DNA from 4 places in the Streptomyces sp. NPDC046939 genome. Region 3 is predicted to be linked to each of the others. Evidence: riboswitches for the same ligand, from Rfam matches in the RefSeq annotation. Region 3 holds a riboswitch; each other region holds the start of a gene.
What was found. A riboswitch is a leader RNA that binds a small molecule or an ion and turns the genes downstream of it on or off. The one in region 3 is predicted to bind thiamine pyrophosphate.

Region 1 (4,212 bases), on a different contig from region 3:
CATGTACTCGGGGTCGGCGACGCGCACGGCGTACTTGGTGTACTCGGCGGGCGCGTGGGCGTCCTCGGTCACCGGGTCGACGAACATGTTGAGCGGCATGTCCTGTTGGAACTCCTTGGAGATGAGGAAGTCCAGGAGCGCCTTGCCGCCCTTCTCGTTCTTCGCCCCGTCGAGCAGCCCCGCGAACTCGACCTGCTGGAAGCACGTCTTCGTCGCGACGCCGACCGGCGACGTCCTCGGCTGCGGGTCGGAGTAGATCGCCTCGGCGGGCGGCGAGGACGCGTACGACACGACGAGTGGCCGGTCGCCGCCCGCCTTCTTACCGCCCGCGCTGCCGCTGAACTCCTCGTTGTACGCCTGGTCCCAGCCGTCGACGACCTTCACCCCGTTGGCGACGAGCTTCTTCCAGTAGCCCTGCCAGCCGTCGTCGCCGTACTCCGCGGCGGTCCCGAGCAGGAAGCCGAGGCCGGGCGAGGAGGTGGCGGCGTTCTCCGTGACGAGCAGGTTCTTGTACTGCGGCTTCGCGAGATCGGCGAAGGAGGACGGCGGCGCCAGCTTGTGCTGCTCGAAGTACTTCTTGTCGTAGTTGACGCAGATGTCGCCGGTGTCGATGGGCGTGACGCTGTACTTGCCGAACAGGATGTCGAGCCGGTACTCGCTCAGCACCCGTTCGATCCCCTCGGCCTTGTACGGCGTGAAGATCTTGTTGTCGATCGCGCGGGACAGCAGGGTGTTGTCGACGCCGAAGAAGACGTCGCCCTGCGGATTGCCCTTGGACAGGATCGCCTTGTTGACGGCCTGCCCGGCGTCACCGTCCTTCAGGACCTTCACCTTGTACCCGGACTTCTTCTCGAAGTCCTTCAGTACGTTCTTGGAGACGGCCCAGGAGTCGTGGCTGACCAGGGTGACGGTCTTGGAGTCGCCCGAGCCGCCGTCGCCGGACGACCCGCAGGCGGAAAGAGCGACAAGAGCGACGCCCACGGCCAGGGCCAGGCACGTCTTCTTCTTGCTGATGGTGGTGCTCATCGGATTCCTCCTGGAATGACCAGGAGAAGACGCGGCCCCGCCCGGAGGTTCCCGGGCAGGGCGCAACAGCATGAGTGGTGACCGAACTTCCTACCCGGAATGACCCGGGCGAGGTTCAGAGGGTCTGCGGCCTGCGGTGTGAACCGGTGCCGCACTCTCAGCGCTGTGGCGCTCCCCTGTCGGAATATGCAGATGTGGTGAGTGGTGCCGGACCTCAGATTACCGCTCGGTCGCGGCGAGCTGACCGCACGCCCCGTCGATCTCCTGGCCACGGGTGTCCCGGATGGTGACGGGCACCCCGTGCGCGGCGATCGCCTCGACGAACGCCTTCTCGTCCTCGGGCCGCGACGCGGTCCACTTCGACCCCGGCGTCGGGTTGAGCGGGATGAGATTGACATGCACGGGCTTGCCCCGCAGCAGCCGCCCGAGCCGGTCCCCACGCCACGCCTGATCGTTGATGTCGCGGATGAGGGCGTACTCGATCGACAGCCGACGCCCGGACTTGGCGGCGTACTCCCACCCGGCGTCGAGGACCTCGCGCACCTTCCACCGGGTGTTGACCGGTACGAGGGTGTCGCGCAGCTCGTCGTCGGGCGCGTGCAGCGAGATGGCGAGGCGGCACTTGAACCCCTCGTCGGCGAAGCGGTGGATGGCCGGCACGAGCCCGACCGTCGACACGGTGATACCGCGCTGCGAAAGGCCCAGCCCGTCCGGCTCGGGGTCGGTGAGCGCCCGGATGGCGCCGACGACCCGCTTGTAGTTGGCGAGCGGCTCGCCCATCCCCATGAAGACGATGTTGCTGAGCCGCGCCGGCCCACCAGGGATCTCGCCGTCCCTGAGCGCCCGCATCCCGTCCACGATCTGGTGCACGATCTCACCGGTCGACAGGTTCCGGTCGAGCCCGGCCTGCCCCGTGGCGCAGAACGGGCAGTTCATCCCGCACCCGGCCTGCGACGAGATGCACATGGTGACCCGGTCCGGGTAGCGCATGAGCACGGACTCGACGAGCGTCCCGTCGAACAGCCGCCACAGCGTCTTGCGGGTGGTGTCCTGGTCGGTCGACAGGTGCCGCACGACGGTCATCAGCTCGGGCAGCAACGCCTCCCGCAGCTTCTCGCGCGACCCGGCGGGGATGTCGGTCCACTCCGCGGGGTCGTGCGCGTACCGCGCGAAGTAGTGCTGCGAGAGCTGCTTGGCGCGGAACGGCTTCTCACCGATCGCGGCAACAGCCTCCTTCCGCTCGGCGGGCGAAAGATCGGCAAGGTGCCGCGGCGGCTTCTTGGCTCCGCGGGGGGCGACGAAAGTGAGTTCTCCGGGCTTAGGCATGGCTCATCCAGTGTCGCACGCGTCGCAGGCCCGTCGGGAATCCCGCTTTTCAGCGCGCGGAAACGGGCCCCCGCCAAGAGGCGGGAGCCCGTAAACAGGAGAGACGCCCGGGTCAGGACCCCACGAACAGGACCAGGAGGAGCCAGACCACCGGTGCCGTCGGCAGCAGGGAGTCCAGGCGGTCCATGATGCCGCCGTGGCCGGGGAGCAGCGTGCCCATGTCCTTGATGCCGAGGTCGCGCTTGATCATGGATTCGCCGAGGTCGCCGAGGGTCGCGCTGGCGGCGACGCAGACGCCGAGGACGAGCCCCTGCCACCAGGCTCCGTCGTCGACCAGGAACTCCATGCAGAGCACGCCGGCCACCATGGCGAACGCCACCGCGCCGACCAGGCCCTCGCGGGTCTTGCCGGGGCTGATGCGAGGCGCGAGCTTGTTCTTGCCGAAGCGCCAGCCGACGGCGTACGCGCCGGTGTCGCTGACCACGGTGAGGATCAGGAACGTCAGGACGCGCCACGCCCCGTCGTCCGCGGTGAGCATCATCGCCACGAAGGTGGCGAGGAAGGGGACGTAGAACGCGGCGAAGACGCCCGCCGTCACGTCCTTCAGATAGCCCTCGGGCGGCTCCGTCATCCGCCACACCAGGACGGCGAGCGCGGTCAGCGCCATCGCCACCCAGGCGCCCTCGGCGCCGCGGACGTATCCGGCGACGACCATCGCCGCGCCGCCGATGGCGAGCGGCACGAGCGGCGCCTTGATGCTCTTGCGCTCCTGGAGCCGGGAGGTCAGCTCCCACAGGCCGACGACGACGGCGACCGCTATCACGCCGACGAAGACGGCCTTGACGACGAAGAGCGACGCGATGATCACGACGCCGAGTCCGACGCCGACCCCTATGGCCGCGCCGAGGTCCCGGCCCGCGCTCTTCTTCGCCTTCGGCGGCTCCGCGCGCCGCGAAGACGACTGCGGCGCCTGTGTGTGCGACGACTGCGGCTGCTGGGGCCGCTGCGGCTGCTGGGGCGAAGAGGCCGGCAGAGGCTCCTGCGGCGGCTGCGGAACCGGATCGTCGCGGTACAAGGGGCCGCTCACCCGAGCGGCCCCCCGGTCGGCGTCCTGCTCCCCGTCCCCGCCACCGGCGGGCACGTCGGGCATATCGGGCACGATGGGCATGGGCCGAGTCTCCTCAACCGCCTGCCCTTCGTACGCGGGACCCGCCGGAGGACGCCCTTGGTCGTACGGGTGGCCCTGGCCGTAGACGGCCCCCTGCCCGTACGAAGGTCCCTGCCCGTAGGAGGGCGCTTGGCCGTACGAGGGCCCCTGGCCGTGGCCGGGCCCCTGACCACGCGCGGGCCCCTGACCGGTCGGCCCATGGGCGGGCCCCTGGCCGGACGGCCCCGCGTACCCGGGCCCGGACGGCGCCCCCCAGGAAGAGTCGTTCACGGATTCCTCGAACCTCGATGTTCCGCGCTCGCTCAGACTTCGAGCAGCTCGGCTTCCTTGTGCTTGAGCAGCTCGTCCACCTGGGCCACGTACTTGGCGGTGGTGTCGTCGAGTTCCTTCTCGCCGCGACGGCCCTCGTCCTCGCCGATGTCGCCGTCCTTGATCGCCTTGTCGATGGCGTCCTTGGCCTTGCGACGGACCGAGCGGATGGAGACCTTGCTGTCCTCCGCCTTGGTCTTGGCGACCTTGATGTAGTCGCGGCGGCGCTCCTCGGTGAGCTCGGGGAACGTCACTCGGATGATGCTGCCGTCGTTGCTCGGGTTGACGCCCAGGTCGGAGTCGCGGATCGCCTGCTCGATGTTGCGCAGCGCGCTCTTGTCGAACGGGGTCACCACGGCCATCCGCGGCTCGGGCACCGAGAA
Region 2 (4,212 bases), on a different contig from region 3:
GCGCGCACACCGGACGGTTGTCAGGTCAGACGGCGAGCGCCTGGGCGCGGCGCTTCACCTCCGTGCCGCGATTCTCGCTCAGGGCCTGCGCGGGCGTGCCCGGCAGGGTCGGGTCGGGGGTGAAGAGCCACTCCAGCATCTCTTCGTCGTTGAAGCCGTCGTCCCGCAGGAGCGTCAAGGTGCCGGTGAGGCCCTTGACGATCTTGTCGCCGTCGATGAAGGCGGCGGGCACGTGCAGCGCCCGGTTCTCACCGCGGCGTACAGCGATCACCTGGCCCTCCTTCACCAGCTGGCGCACACGCGTCACCTCGACGCCGAGCCGCTCGGCGATGTCGGGAAGGGTGAGCCAGTCGGGGACGAGAGCATCGATCTTTGCGTCAATCTCGGTCACGGGACAAGCGTGCCATCCCGGACTGACAGACGGAAAGCCGGACCGGGCTGACCAGGTGTTTCCGCCACCCTACGGGGATCAGGACGCGGCGGACTTCAGCGGCCGGGCGGGGTCGGCCAGCAGCTCCGGGTCGAGCACGGTGCCGGCCTCGATGAGCTTGCGCCCCTGGGCCAGGTCCCGGGGCTTGCCGACGGCGAGGACCGCCACCAGGGCTCCTTCGCGCAGCCAGCACACCGACCAGGCCGCGCCTGCCGGGTCCCCGCGCCACACGGTCGTGTCGGCGGCGCGGTGGTGGCCCGCGTACTGCACGAACCGCCCGAACTGCTCCGACCAGAAGTAGGGCACCGGGTCGTACACGGCCGGTGTCTCACCGATGATGTTCGCGGCGACGGTCCGGGGCCCTTGCAGGGCGTTGTCCCAGTGGTGGACGAGCAGCCGCTCGCCGTAGCGCGCCGAGGGGAAGGACGAGCAGTCCCCGACGGCGTAGACATCGGCCACGGAGGTGCGCAGCCCGGCATCGGCGACGACCTCGCGGTGCTCGCCCAGCTCGATGCCGGACCCGGCGAGCCACCCGGTGGCGGGCCGGGCGCCGATGCCGACGACGACGGCCCCGGCGGGCAGCCGCGTCCCGTCGTCCAGGGCCACGAACCCGGGCTCGACGTGCTCCACGCGCGCGTGGGTGCGCAACTGGGCCCCCGCGTCCGCGTACCAGGCCGCCATGGGCGCGGCGATCTCGGCGGGCAGCGCCCCGGCCAGCGGTCGCTCGGCGGCCTCCACGACGGTGACCCGGCAGCCGGCCTCGCGGGCGGCGGTGGCGAACTCGGCGCCGATCCACCCGGCGCCCACGACCACCACGTCACGCTGCTCGGCGAGGACGGGCCGCAGCCTCTCGGCGTCGTCGAGGGTGCGCAGCAGGTGGACGCCGGGAACGCCGTCCGCACCGGGCAGCCGCACGGGTTCGGCACCGGTGGCAAGGACGAGGACGTCGTAGGACACGGCCCCGTCGGCGGTGTCGAGTTCATGGTCACCGGGTCGCACACCGGTGACCTCGCGCCCCAGCTCCAGGGTGACGCCGAGGGCGGCGAAGTCCACGTCGAAGGCGGACCCCTCGGCCTTTCCGAGCAGGACGGCCTTGGAGAGCGGCGGCCGGTCGTAGGGCGGATGGGGCTCGGCGCCGATCAGCGTGACGGTGCCCGCGAAGCCCTGTTCGCGCAGGGCCACGGCGGTCTGCACACCGGCCATCCCCGCGCCGACGATGACGACGTGCCGCTGCCCCTGAGGTGTTCCGTTGCCGCTCGGTTGCTCGCTCACCGGATCACCTTAGGCGTCCGATCTTGCGTCGGTCAGCGGCACGGGCCACTCCCGCGCCGTGACGTCCTGCACACGTGTCACTGGTTTAGCGATCAAGCCGCCGTCCGCACCGACGACCGTACTTACTGAGGAGCGCGCCGGGCGGTTAGGGTGGCCGACGTAAAGCACTCGCGGGAGCCCGTACGCAGCGGGCTGAGAGGGAGGCTGGAGCGGCCTCCGACCGTACGAACCTGATCCGGGTCATGCCGGCGAAGGGAGGGGCTGGACGCCCATGTCGCGTATCCCCCAGTCAACCGACGTCCTGGTCGTCGGGGGCGGCATCATCGGTCTCGTCACGGCGTGGCGGACCGCGCAGCGCGGCCTCACGGTCGCGGTCGTGGACCCCGCGCCGGGCGGCGGGGCCGCCCAGGTGGCGGCCGGGATGCTGGCCGCGGTCACCGAACTGCACTACGGCGAGCAGACGCTGCTCGCCCTGAACGTCGAGTCGGCGCGCCGCTATCCGCGGTTCGTGGCGGAGCTGTCCGAGGCCACCGGCCAGGACCTCGGCCACCGCGCGTGCGGCACCCTCGCGGTCGCCCTGGACGCGGACGACCGGGCGCACCTGCGCGAACTGCACGCCTTCCAGCGGAAGTCGGGCCTGGAGTCCGAGTGGCTGTCGGGCCGCGAGTGCCGCCGCCTGGAGCCGATGCTCGCGCCGGGCGTGCGCGGCGGCCTGCGGGTCGACGGGGACCACCAGATCGACCCGAGAAAGCTCGCGAGCGCCCTCGTGACGGCCTGTGAGCGGGCGGGGGTGACCTTCCACCGCCAGAAGGCCGAACGCCTCTCAGTGATCCACGACAAGGCGCGTGGCGTGACCCTGGCGGACGGCACGGTGCTGGAGGCCGGCCAGACGGTCCTGGCGGCGGGCAGCCACAGCGCCTCGCTGCCCGGCGTCCCGGACGAGGTCCGGCCACCGGTCCGCCCGGTCAAGGGCCAGGTCCTCCGTCTGACGGTGCCGCCCCGGTACGCGCCGTTCCTCAGCCGCACCATCCGCGCCGTGGTCCGTGGCAACCACCTGTACCTGGTGCCGAGGGTCGACGGCGAACTGGTCGTCGGCGCCACGAGCGAGGAACTCGGCTGGGACACCACGGTCACCGCGGGCGGCGTCTACGAACTCCTGCGCGACGCCCACGAACTGGTCCCCGGCATCACGGAACTCCCCCTGACGGAGACCTGCGCGGGCCTGCGCCCCGGCTCCCCGGACAACGCCCCGCTCCTCGGCCCCACCGCCCTGCCCGGCCTGCTCCTGGCCACGGGTCACTACCGCAACGGCGTACTGCTCACCCCGGTCACGGGCGACGCGATGGCCCACGCCCTGACGACGGGCGAACTGCCGGAGGAGGCCCGCCCCTTCACCCCGGACCGCTTCCCCGCCCCCACCCGCACCCCGGCCACCTCGGAGCAGCCCGCATGAACGTGTCCCTGAACGGCGAACCGCGCGCGGTGGCCACCGGAACCACCCTGGAGGCGCTCGTGGCGACGCTCACCACCGCGCACTCCGGCGTGGCCGCGGCCCTGAACGAGACGGTCGTACCCCGCACCCAGTGGCGGGCGACAGAACTGACCGAAGGCGACCGCGTAGAGGTCCTCACCGCAGTACAAGGAGGCTGACATGGCGGACGACGCCTTCGTCCTCGGAGACACCACCTACTCCTCCCGCCTGATCATGGGCACGGGAGGCGCCCCCAGCCTGGAGATCCTGGAGCGCGCGCTGACCGCGTCCGGCACCGAACTCACCACCGTGGCAATGCGCCGCGTGGACGCGACCGTGCACGGCTCCGTCCTCTCCGTCCTGAAGAAGCTGAACATCCAGGCGCTGCCGAACACGGCGGGCTGCTACACGGCGGGCGAAGCGGTCCTCACCGCCCGACTGGCCCGCGAAGCGCTGGGCACCAGCCTGATCAAACTGGAGGTCATCGCGGACGAGAGGACCCTCCTCCCCGACCCGATCGAGACGCTGGAAGCCGCGGAGACCCTGGTGGACGACGGCTTCACCGTCCTGCCGTACACGAACGACGACCCGGTCCTGGCCCGCAAGCTGGAGGACGCCGGCTGCGCGGCGATCATGCCGCTCGGCTCCCCCATCGGCTCGGGCCTCGGCATCCGCAACCCGCACAACTTCGAGCTGATCGTGGAGCACGCGCGCGTGCCGGTGATCCTGGACGCGGGCGCGGGCACCGCCTCCGACGTGGCGCTGGCGATGGAACTGGGCTGCGCGGGCGTGATGCTCGCCTCGGCGGTGACCCGGGCGCAGAAACCCGTGCTGATGGCCGAGGGCATGCGGCACGCGGTGGAGGCGGGCCGCCTCGCGTACCGTGCGGGCCGCATCCCCAGGCGCCACTTCGCCGAGGCGTCGTCCCCCACGGAGGGCCGCGCACGCCTCGATCCGGAGCGTCCCGCCTTCTGACGGTCACAGCTCTGCTGCAGTCCGGGCCCGGTCCCGCAGCGGGAAGCGGCCCTGTCAGCCACCC
Region 3 (4,212 bases):
GGGCGGAGGCGAGCGCCGTGTCGACGGAGAGCGGGTCGACGGTCGCGGACGCCTGCGCGGGCAGGGTGCGCGGCGGCGTGCTGCCCGCCGAGTCGGCGAGGGGTGCGCGCCTTAGCGTGGTCAGGGTGATGTGGCGGCCGGTGGAGTCGGCCAGGTCCCGTACGACGGTGCCGACGCCGTCCCAGCGGGGGTGCGTGGCGGCGTAGCCGAGGAGGGTGTCGTAGATCCGTGTGTCGTCGGCGAGGTTCTGGCCCTGCTCCTGCTTGATGGCGCCGGACGTGGTCTGCACGGCGAGCCAGGCCGTCGCCGCGACCGAGCAGGTGGCGACGAGGACGGAGACGGCGAGGAGCCGCCCGCGCAGGCTCTTGCGCAGCGGGGGCCGGTCCGTCCGCGGCCCGTCGGCGGTCCTACGCCGACGCATCGCGGGCGCCCTTGTCCGGGTCCGTCAGCTTGTAGCCGACGCCGAAGACGGTGAGCAGCCGGACGGGGCGGCGCGGCTGCGGCTCAATCTTCTTGCGGAGGTTCATGACGTGCACGTCGACGGTGCGGTTGCTGATGTAGCGGTCGAAGCCGTGCAGTTCGGCGAGGAGCCGCTCCCTGCTGAAGACCCGGCCCGGCTCCGCCGCCATCGCCGCGAGCAGCCGGAACTCGCCCGGCGTGCACTCGACGGCCGCCCCGTCGACGGCGACCTCGTGCCGGTCGGGGTCGACGACGAGCGCGCCGACGGTCAGCCGCGCCGACGCCGGGCCGGTCGCGCCGCCCCGGCGGGTGCGGCGCAGCAGGGTCCGCACCCGTGCCATCAGTTCGCGCGGGCTGTACGGCTTCGTCATGTAGTCGTCGGCGCCGAGGTCGAGGCCGAGCAGCAGATCGTCCTCGGTGGAGCGCGCGGTCAGCATCAGGACGGGGATCTCCCGCGCCTCGGCGCGCAGCACCCGTACGACGTCGAGCCCGTCGGTCCGCGGCATCATCACATCGAGGACGAGCAGGTCGGGCTCGCCCCGCCGGATCTCCTCGATGGCCTGCCGCCCGTCCCGTACGACGGTGACGGCGTGGCCCTCACGCTCCAGGTAGCGGCGGACCAGCTCGGCCTGTTTCTCGTCGTCTTCGGCGACCATGACGTTTGCGCACACCCCGCAGATCGTAGGCGAGGTGCGGGAACACGTGTCCGGTCAGCTCGCGCGCGACCGGAACGGGGCGTACACGAGCAGCGCCGTGCCGAACGCCACGTAGTAGCCGAGATCCGCGCCGTGCAGCGCCTCGGCCACCGGGCCGACGTACAGGGACGTGTTCATGAACGGGACCGTGGCGGCGAACGCGGCGAGGAACGCGACCAGGGCGGGGACGACCGGCCGGCGGCGGGACGACTCGCCGGCCAGGTCGACGGGGGCGCCGCGCCGGGCGCGGGCCCGGGCCAGCCAGTCGACGAGGACGACCGCGACGAAGCCGGGGATCCAGTAGCCGACGAAGAGCAGGACGTTCTGGAAGCGGGCGGCGGTGTCGGCGGCGTGCATCCACAGCACCAGCGGGAAGCCGAGCGCGGCGGCCAGGGCCGCGGCGAGCGGGCGGGGCAGGCGGGCGCCGACGACCTGGAGGGCGAGCGAGCCGCTGTAGTCGTTCATGGCGTTGCTGCACAGCGCGGCGAGCGCCACGGCGAGGAGCCCGACCGAGCCGACGACCCCGCCGCCGAGCAACGTGTCGACACCTCGCGCGGTCTGGTCGGTGAAGACGGAGGCACCCCACAGGCCGAGCGCCTGCACGGCCGTGAAGGAGACGACGACACCGGCGAGCGTGCACCAGAACATCCGGACCGGGGAGGTGGTGCGCGGCAGGTAGCGGCTGAAGTCGCTGGCGTACGGGGCCCAGGAGAGGGCCAGGCTGAGCGCGATGGTGGTGGTCAGCGCGAACGCGCCCGCGCGGTCGGCCCCGTGGACGCTGCCGTGCCCCGCCGGGGTGACCCCGGCGTCCGCGAGCCGCAGCGCCAGGGCGCAGAACGCGACCGCGAGGACGGCCGTCATCCACTGTTGCAGGCGGTGGATCGCCTCGTAGCCGAGCGCGCCGAACGCGCCCTGCGCGGCCATCATCACCAGCGCCCCCAGCCAGAACGGCCAGCCGCACAGCCGGGCGAGCGCGTCACCGCCGAACAGGCCGATCAGCGCGTCCCAGGCGATGGAGGACAGCCACTGCAAGGTGCCGGGGACGACGACGCCCCGGCCGAACGCCAGCCTGGCCAGCGGCAGTTGACCGGCCCCGGTGGCGCTCCCCCACGTCCCCAGGTACGCGGTCGGTACGGCGCCCAGCACCGTGCCCAGGACCACGGCGGCGAGCGCGGTGCCGAAGTCCAGGCCGAGCGCGGCGCCGACGGTGCCGGTGAAGACACCGCTCATGGTCAGATTGGGCGCGAACCACACGGTGAACAGGCGCCCGGCACCGCCGTACCGGTGGCTCTCGGGAACGGGCGCGATCCCCCGCGCCTCGGGGCGCCAGTCACCGGGGGCGGCGGGCATCCGCCCGTCGAAGGCGGCCTCGCGCGGCTGCGTGGAAGCGTGCGGCATCGACATCTCGCTGACATCCCTCCGCCAGTGCTAACTGGTTCAGGTTCTACGGGTGTGATCTCAGCCCCGCTTCTCGGGGCACCCCGTGTCGGGCAGTACCGGAGCGCACCCTACCCTGTCGGCCATGAGGACCATCGGCTTGATCGGCGGCATGAGCTGGGAGTCGACCGCCGAGTACTACCGGCTGCTCAACGAGCTGACGCGGGACCGGCTCGGCGGGCTGCACTCGGCGCGGATCGTGCTGTACTCCGTCGACTTCGCGGAGATCGAACGGTTGCAGGTCGCGGGCGACTGGGAGGAGGCCGGCCGCGTCCTCGGCGCGGCCGCCCGGAGCCTGGAGGCGGCCGGCGCCGATCTGCTGCTGATCTGCACCAACACGATGCACAAGGTCGCCGACCAGGTGCGGGCGGCGACGTCCGTACCGCTGCTGCACCTCGCCGACGCGACGGCGGACGCGGTCCGCGCGGCGGGCGCGAAGCGGGTCGGGCTGCTCGGCACCGCGTTCACCATGGAGCAGGACTTCTACCGGGGCCGCCTCGCGAGCCACGGCCTCGACGTGCTCGTCCCGGACGAGGCGGGCCGCGCGCTCGTGCACCGGGTGATCTACGAGGAGCTGTGCCTCGGCATCGTCCGGGACGCCTCACGCGCCGCGTACCAGGAGGTCATCGCGGGGCTCGTGGCGGCGGGCGCGGAGGGCATCGTCCTCGGCTGCACGGAGATCGAGCTGCTGATCGGCGCCGAGGACAGCCCGGTCCCGGTCTTCCCGACAGCACGGCTGCACGCGGAGGCGGCGGTACGGGAGGCGCTGCGCGACGGCTGATGCCGAGCGGTTCCGCGTGGGTCAGGGTGCTGGTTCTCCCAGTTCCTCCGGGGTCGACGGGTGGCATGCCTTGATCGCGTCGGTGAGGGTGGCGTGGATGCCTCCCCTGAGGCGGTCCGCGCCCGCCGCTCGTAGCGCGGAGCGCGCCGCGGCGTGGGCGACCAGGGCGACGGAGCCGGCGTCCGGCGCGCCCTCCGTCCCCAGGGCCGTGCCGACGAACTGCCGCACCGCGCCGGTCGTGCAGTGCTCGACGCCCCTGAAGTCGAGCACGAAGAGGCGCTGACCGGTGTCCGTCATACGGCCCAGCAGCCCGCACAACTCGGCGGCCACGGCGTCGTCGAACGTCCCGGCGACATCGACGACCAGGACGTTCCCGGTCGCCCAGCGCGCCGGGAAGGTCACCCGCGCTCGCTCCATCCTCGGTCCTTCGGTCCTCGGGCCGCGCATGCGCGGCGGCTCGTGTGCGGGGGCGCCTACCCCGGCCCGCACAACCGCACGCCCCCATCATGCGGCGCCACGGAAGCTCCGGGACAGGCGCGTGCCGGGGCCGGTGCGGGGCAAGCGGCCGGAATGAAGGCAGCGACGATGACATCCGCCCGGCGCCTGGCGGCCGCGGTGCTCGGCCTCGCGACCGTTCCCGTCCTCGCGGGGTGCGGCGGGGGCGACGGCCACGCCTCGGCGCGGGGCGCCGAGTTGGCCGCGTCCGACCTGCGGCTGACCATCACCACGGACAACGGTGTGCGGCTGCGCCCCACCGACGGCGACAAAGTAGGCGTCGACAGGGCCGTCGCCCACCACTGGTCACGCCACGACGACACCCGCGTCCTCGACCTGAGCTGC
Region 4 (4,212 bases), on a different contig from region 3:
TGGTCTGGACGCCGTGCCGCTTGGCGATCGAGTTGAGCTCCCCGAGCGTCCTGAGCTCCGCGAACTGGGCCTCGTCGTTGGCGTCCGCGATGGAGCCGGGGCGCAGCCCGTCGCCGAGCGAGTACGTGACGTCGTACGCCGCGAGGATCTCGCAGAGCTCCTCGAAGTGCTCGTAGAGGAAGCTCTCCTTGTGGTGGGCGAGGCACCAGGCCGCCATGATCGAACCGCCGCGCGAGACGATGCCGGTCTTGCGGTTGGCGGTCAGCGGGACGTACGGGAGCCGGACGCCGGCGTGCACCGTCATGTAGTCCACGCCCTGCTCGGCCTGCTCGATGACGGTGTCCTTGTAGATCTCCCAGGTCAGCTCCTCGGCCTTGCCGTCGACCTTTTCGAGGGCCTGGTAGAGCGGCACCGTGCCGATGGGGACGGGGGAGTTGCGCAGGACCCATTCGCGGGTGGTGTGGATGTTGCGGCCGGTGGAGAGGTCCATGACGGTGTCGGCGCCCCAGCGGGTCGCCCACGTCATCTTCTCCACCTCCTCCTCGATGGACGAGGTGACGGCGGAGTTGCCGATGTTGGCGTTGACCTTCACCAGGAACCGCTTGCCGATGATCATCGGCTCGATCTCCGGGTGGTTCACGTTGGCGGGCAGCACCGCGCGGCCCGCCGCGATCTCCTCGCGGACGGTCTCGGGTGCGACGTTCTCCCGGATGGCCACGTACTCCATCTCCGGGGTGATCTCGCCCCGCCTGGCGTACGCGAGCTGGGTCACGGGCTCGCCGGTCCTGCTGCGGCGCGGCTGGCGGGGGCGGCCGGGGAAGACCGCGTCGAGGTTGCGCAGACCGCCGCGTGGCGAGGTGTGCTTGATGCCGTCGTCCTCGGGGCGGGCGGGGCGGCCCGCGTACTCCTCGGTGTCGCCGCGGGCGATGATCCAGTTCTCCCGGAGCGGTGCGAGCCCCCTGCGCACATCGGTGTCGACGGTCGGATCGGTGTACGGGCCGGAGGTGTCGTACAGCGTGACGGCCTGGCCGTTGGTGAGATGCACCTGTCGGACCGGCACCTTGAGGTCCGGGCGTGAGCCCTGGATGTACCCCTTGTGCCAGCCGATGGACTTCCCGGCCTCCGGCTCAGAGCCGTTGGAGGCAGGCGTGCGTGTGTCCGTTGTGGTCATGAGACCTACTCCCTACGCCGGCATTACCCGGTAACAGGTTCGGCGGTCGACGCAGCGGTGTTCGTCGGCGGTGTTTCACGCTGTTTCACGTGAAACACGCATGGACGAAGGTCAGCGCCCTCTCAGCCCGGTGCTCCGAGCTCCCGCGTGTGCAAAGGTGCCTCCACGCTAGCGGCAGTTCGGACGCGTTGAACAGAGGGCCCCTGTCGCTCTTGCGATGATCGGGCGGTGACCACGACGCAGCAGCCCCCGCCTCCGCCGCCCCAACCGCCGCATGGGCCCGGCCCCTCAGGGTCAGGGCACGGCCCGGGCGGACACGGCCACTCGCACAGTCATGGGCCCGCCACGCCCGTCTCACAGCACCTGCGCAAGGTCATCGCGGCGATCCTGGTGCCGTTCTCCGTCGCCGTCGTCGTCGGCCTCGTGGTGCTGTGGCCGGGCGGGGCCCCCGACCACGAGCGCACCGGTGTCGGCTTCGACCGCCAGACGCAGCAGGCCACCGTCGCCCGGGTCGAGAAGGTGGACTGCAAGTCCGTGAACGCGGCGGGCTCCGCCACCCAGGACCCGTCGGGTGCGCCGACGCAGGGCCGGGCCTCCGGTACCTGCGAGAAGGCGACGATCCGGGTCGCCACCGGCAAGGACACGGGTCGTACGTTCACGGAGATCATCCAGCCGGACTCGCCACGGCAACTGCGCGAGGGCCAGAAGGTGATCGTCGCCTACGCGCCGGACGCGCCCAGGGAGTTGCAGTACTCGGTCACCGATGTGGACCGCAAGATCCCCATGGCGCTGCTCGCCGGGATCTTCGCCCTGGTGGTCGTCGTGGTGGGCCGCATGCGCGGCGTCATGGCGCTGGTCGCGCTCGCGGTCAGCTTCCTGGTGCTGACGCTGTTCATCCTCCCGGCGATCCTCCAGGGCTCGAACCCGCTGGTCGTGGCCGTCGTCGGGGCGAGCGCCATCATGCTGATCGCGCTCTACATGTGCCACGGGCTGACGGCCCGTACATCGGTCGCCGTCCTCGGCACCCTCGTGTCACTGCTGCTCATCGGCGTGCTGGGATCGCTCTTCATCGGCTGGGCCGCCCTGACGGGCAACACGGACGACAACACCGGCCTGATCCACGGCCTGTACCCGGACATCGACATGAGCGGCCTGCTGCTCGCCGGCGTCATCATCGGGTCGCTGGGCGTGCTGGACGACGTGACGGTCACGCAGACGTCGGCGGTGTGGGAGCTGCACGAGGCCAACCCGACGATGGGCTGGCGCGGCCTGTACCGGGCGGGCATCAGGATCGGCCGCGACCACATCGCGTCCGTCGTCAACACCCTGGTCCTCGCGTACGCGGGCGCGGCGCTGCCGCTGCTCCTGCTCTTCTCGATCGCGCAGAGCAGCGTCGTCGACGTGGCCACCAGTGAGCTGGTGGCCGAGGAGATCGTGCGCACGCTGGTCGGTTCGATCGGCTTGGTGGCGGCGGTGCCGGTGACGACCGCGCTGGCCGCACTGGTGGTCTCCGCCGACCGTCCGACGTCCGGCGGGCGGCCCGCGCGGACCGCTCCTGGACGTGGTGGCGGCGGTCGACGACGCAAGCGCTGAGCGGCGCGGAACGGCTCGGGTGCACCGCGCCGCACAAACGTCACATCGTCAACTGCTGGTTGATCAACCCGCGTTCTGCTCCTCGGCGAGGATCCGGTCGAGCGCCTCGTCGAGTTCGGCCTCGTAGTCGGCCAGGGACTGCTCCTGACCGAGGGGGACGAGCTTGTCCGTACGGTCGAGGAACGCCACCAGCGGGGCGACCCCGGCCCGGAACAGGGCGTGGTCACCGCCCACTTGCAGCCGGATGTGCACCTCCGTCGGCAGCTCGTCGGCGCCGCCGCCTCCCGCGCTCTCCACGGGCAGGATCCGCACATCACCGTCGCCCGTGGCCCCGTTGACCCCGTCGACCAGGAGTTCACGGCCGAACGCCCAGGTCACAGGCGCGTCGCCGGGGAGATGGAAGGTGAGGCGCACGGCGTACGGATCAGCCGACTCGTACCGCAGCTCCACCGGGATGCGGAACGAGAGCTCCTCGGAGACGAGGAAGCTCATCATGACCTCTGCTTGCACTGCTTCTACCGACTCGCGCATCGCCTACCCCGTCAATGTGACGTCGATTGGCCAGGAATGACCATCCTGACGCTGCTGGCATCTTGCTCAACGTACACGGGGGATTACAAGGAGTGAGTTTTCACATGCTGATAGAGAAGGCGAGTGTCCCTACGAGACGGCCGATCTCGTCCTGCAAACGATGTGCGAGGGGCAGCAGTCTGTCCGCCTGATGGGCGGGGAGGGAGACGGCCACCGCCGCTGCGGTCGAGCCGATGGTGACGGGGAACGCGGCGCAGGCCGTGCCCAGCGCGTACTCCTGGCGTTCGATGAGCGGTTCCATGCGTCCCACCGTCCGCAGCTTGCGCAGCAGGGTCTCGTTGTCCGGAACCGAGTACGGGGTGAGGGCATGGGCCGGGTAGCGGTCGAGGTGGTCGCGGCGGGCCTCCTCGCTGAGCTGGGAGAGCAGGCACTGGCCGATCGCGTGCGCGTGGCCGGTCGCGGCGAAGTCGGCCCACTCGGCGACGGCGGGGCTGGCCGGGGTGTCGGCGACGGAGACGATCTCGATCTCGCCGTCGCGGTAGATCGCGAAGTAGACGGGCACGCCGAGCGTGTCCCGCCAGTGGCGCAGCGCGTCAGTGATCATGCCGCGACGATTCTGCTGAGCTGCGCCGCTGCTCAGCCGCTCGATCGCGTCCCCGAACAGGAAGACACCCCTGTCCTTGCGGAGGTAGCCCTCGTGGGCCAGCGTGCGCAACAGGTGGTAGGCCGTGGGGAGGGCGACCCCGGCCTCTCGGGCGAGCTGCTTGGCGGGAGCCCCCTCGCCGTGGGAGGCGACCGCCTCGAGCAGCCGCATGGCGCGCTGGACGGAGCCGATGAGCGTCTGCGGGGCTGCGGATGCGGGATCGGCCACGGTTCACTCCCGGTACGCGTGCGTCCCCCGCGCTTCCCGGACTGGC

Region 1: it holds a riboswitch for thiamine pyrophosphate, as region 3 does, so the genes downstream of both, ABZ877_RS05760 (thiamine ABC transporter substrate-binding protein) here and ABZ877_RS35505 (cytosine permease) in region 3, are expected to answer to the same signal.
Region 2: it holds a riboswitch for thiamine pyrophosphate, as region 3 does, so the genes downstream of both, thiO (glycine oxidase ThiO) here and ABZ877_RS35505 (cytosine permease) in region 3, are expected to answer to the same signal.
Region 4: it holds a riboswitch for thiamine pyrophosphate, as region 3 does, so the genes downstream of both, thiC (phosphomethylpyrimidine synthase ThiC) here and ABZ877_RS35505 (cytosine permease) in region 3, are expected to answer to the same signal.

What each region holds. Positions count from the first base shown of each region.
Region 1 is NZ_JBEYWV010000004.1:54,560-58,771, forward strand. Features, by position in the region: gene ABZ877_RS05760 (thiamine ABC transporter substrate-binding protein) at 1-1,026, opposite strand, end outside; TPP riboswitch at 1,096-1,214, opposite strand; gene rlmN (23S rRNA (adenine(2503)-C(2))-methyltransferase RlmN) at 1,246-2,352, opposite strand; gene ABZ877_RS05770 (phosphatidate cytidylyltransferase) at 2,465-3,790, opposite strand; gene frr (ribosome recycling factor) at 3,823-4,212, opposite strand, start outside.
Region 2 is NZ_JBEYWV010000056.1:22,344-26,555, reverse strand. Features, by position in the region: gene ABZ877_RS38580 (Rv2175c family DNA-binding protein) at 26-391, opposite strand; gene ABZ877_RS38575 (FAD-dependent oxidoreductase) at 470-1,633, opposite strand; TPP riboswitch at 1,863-1,976, shown strand; gene thiO (glycine oxidase ThiO) at 1,974-3,155, shown strand; gene thiS (sulfur carrier protein ThiS) at 3,152-3,352, shown strand; gene ABZ877_RS38560 (thiazole synthase) at 3,354-4,148, shown strand.
Region 3 is NZ_JBEYWV010000045.1:10,913-15,124, reverse strand. Features, by position in the region: gene ABZ877_RS35515 (HAMP domain-containing sensor histidine kinase) at 1-421, opposite strand, end outside; gene ABZ877_RS35510 (response regulator transcription factor) at 408-1,130, opposite strand; gene ABZ877_RS35505 (cytosine permease) at 1,170-2,558, opposite strand; TPP riboswitch at 2,552-2,648, opposite strand; gene ABZ877_RS35500 (aspartate/glutamate racemase family protein) at 2,677-3,372, shown strand; gene ABZ877_RS35495 (hypothetical protein) at 3,394-3,789, opposite strand; gene ABZ877_RS35490 (DUF4097 family beta strand repeat-containing protein) at 3,958-4,212, shown strand, end outside.
Region 4 is NZ_JBEYWV010000023.1:68,952-73,163, reverse strand. Features, by position in the region: gene thiC (phosphomethylpyrimidine synthase ThiC) at 1-1,171, opposite strand, end outside; TPP riboswitch at 1,164-1,328, opposite strand; gene ABZ877_RS24640 (YibE/F family protein) at 1,400-2,764, shown strand; gene ABZ877_RS24635 (SsgA family sporulation/cell division regulator) at 2,828-3,295, opposite strand; gene ABZ877_RS24630 (helix-turn-helix domain-containing protein) at 3,396-4,166, opposite strand.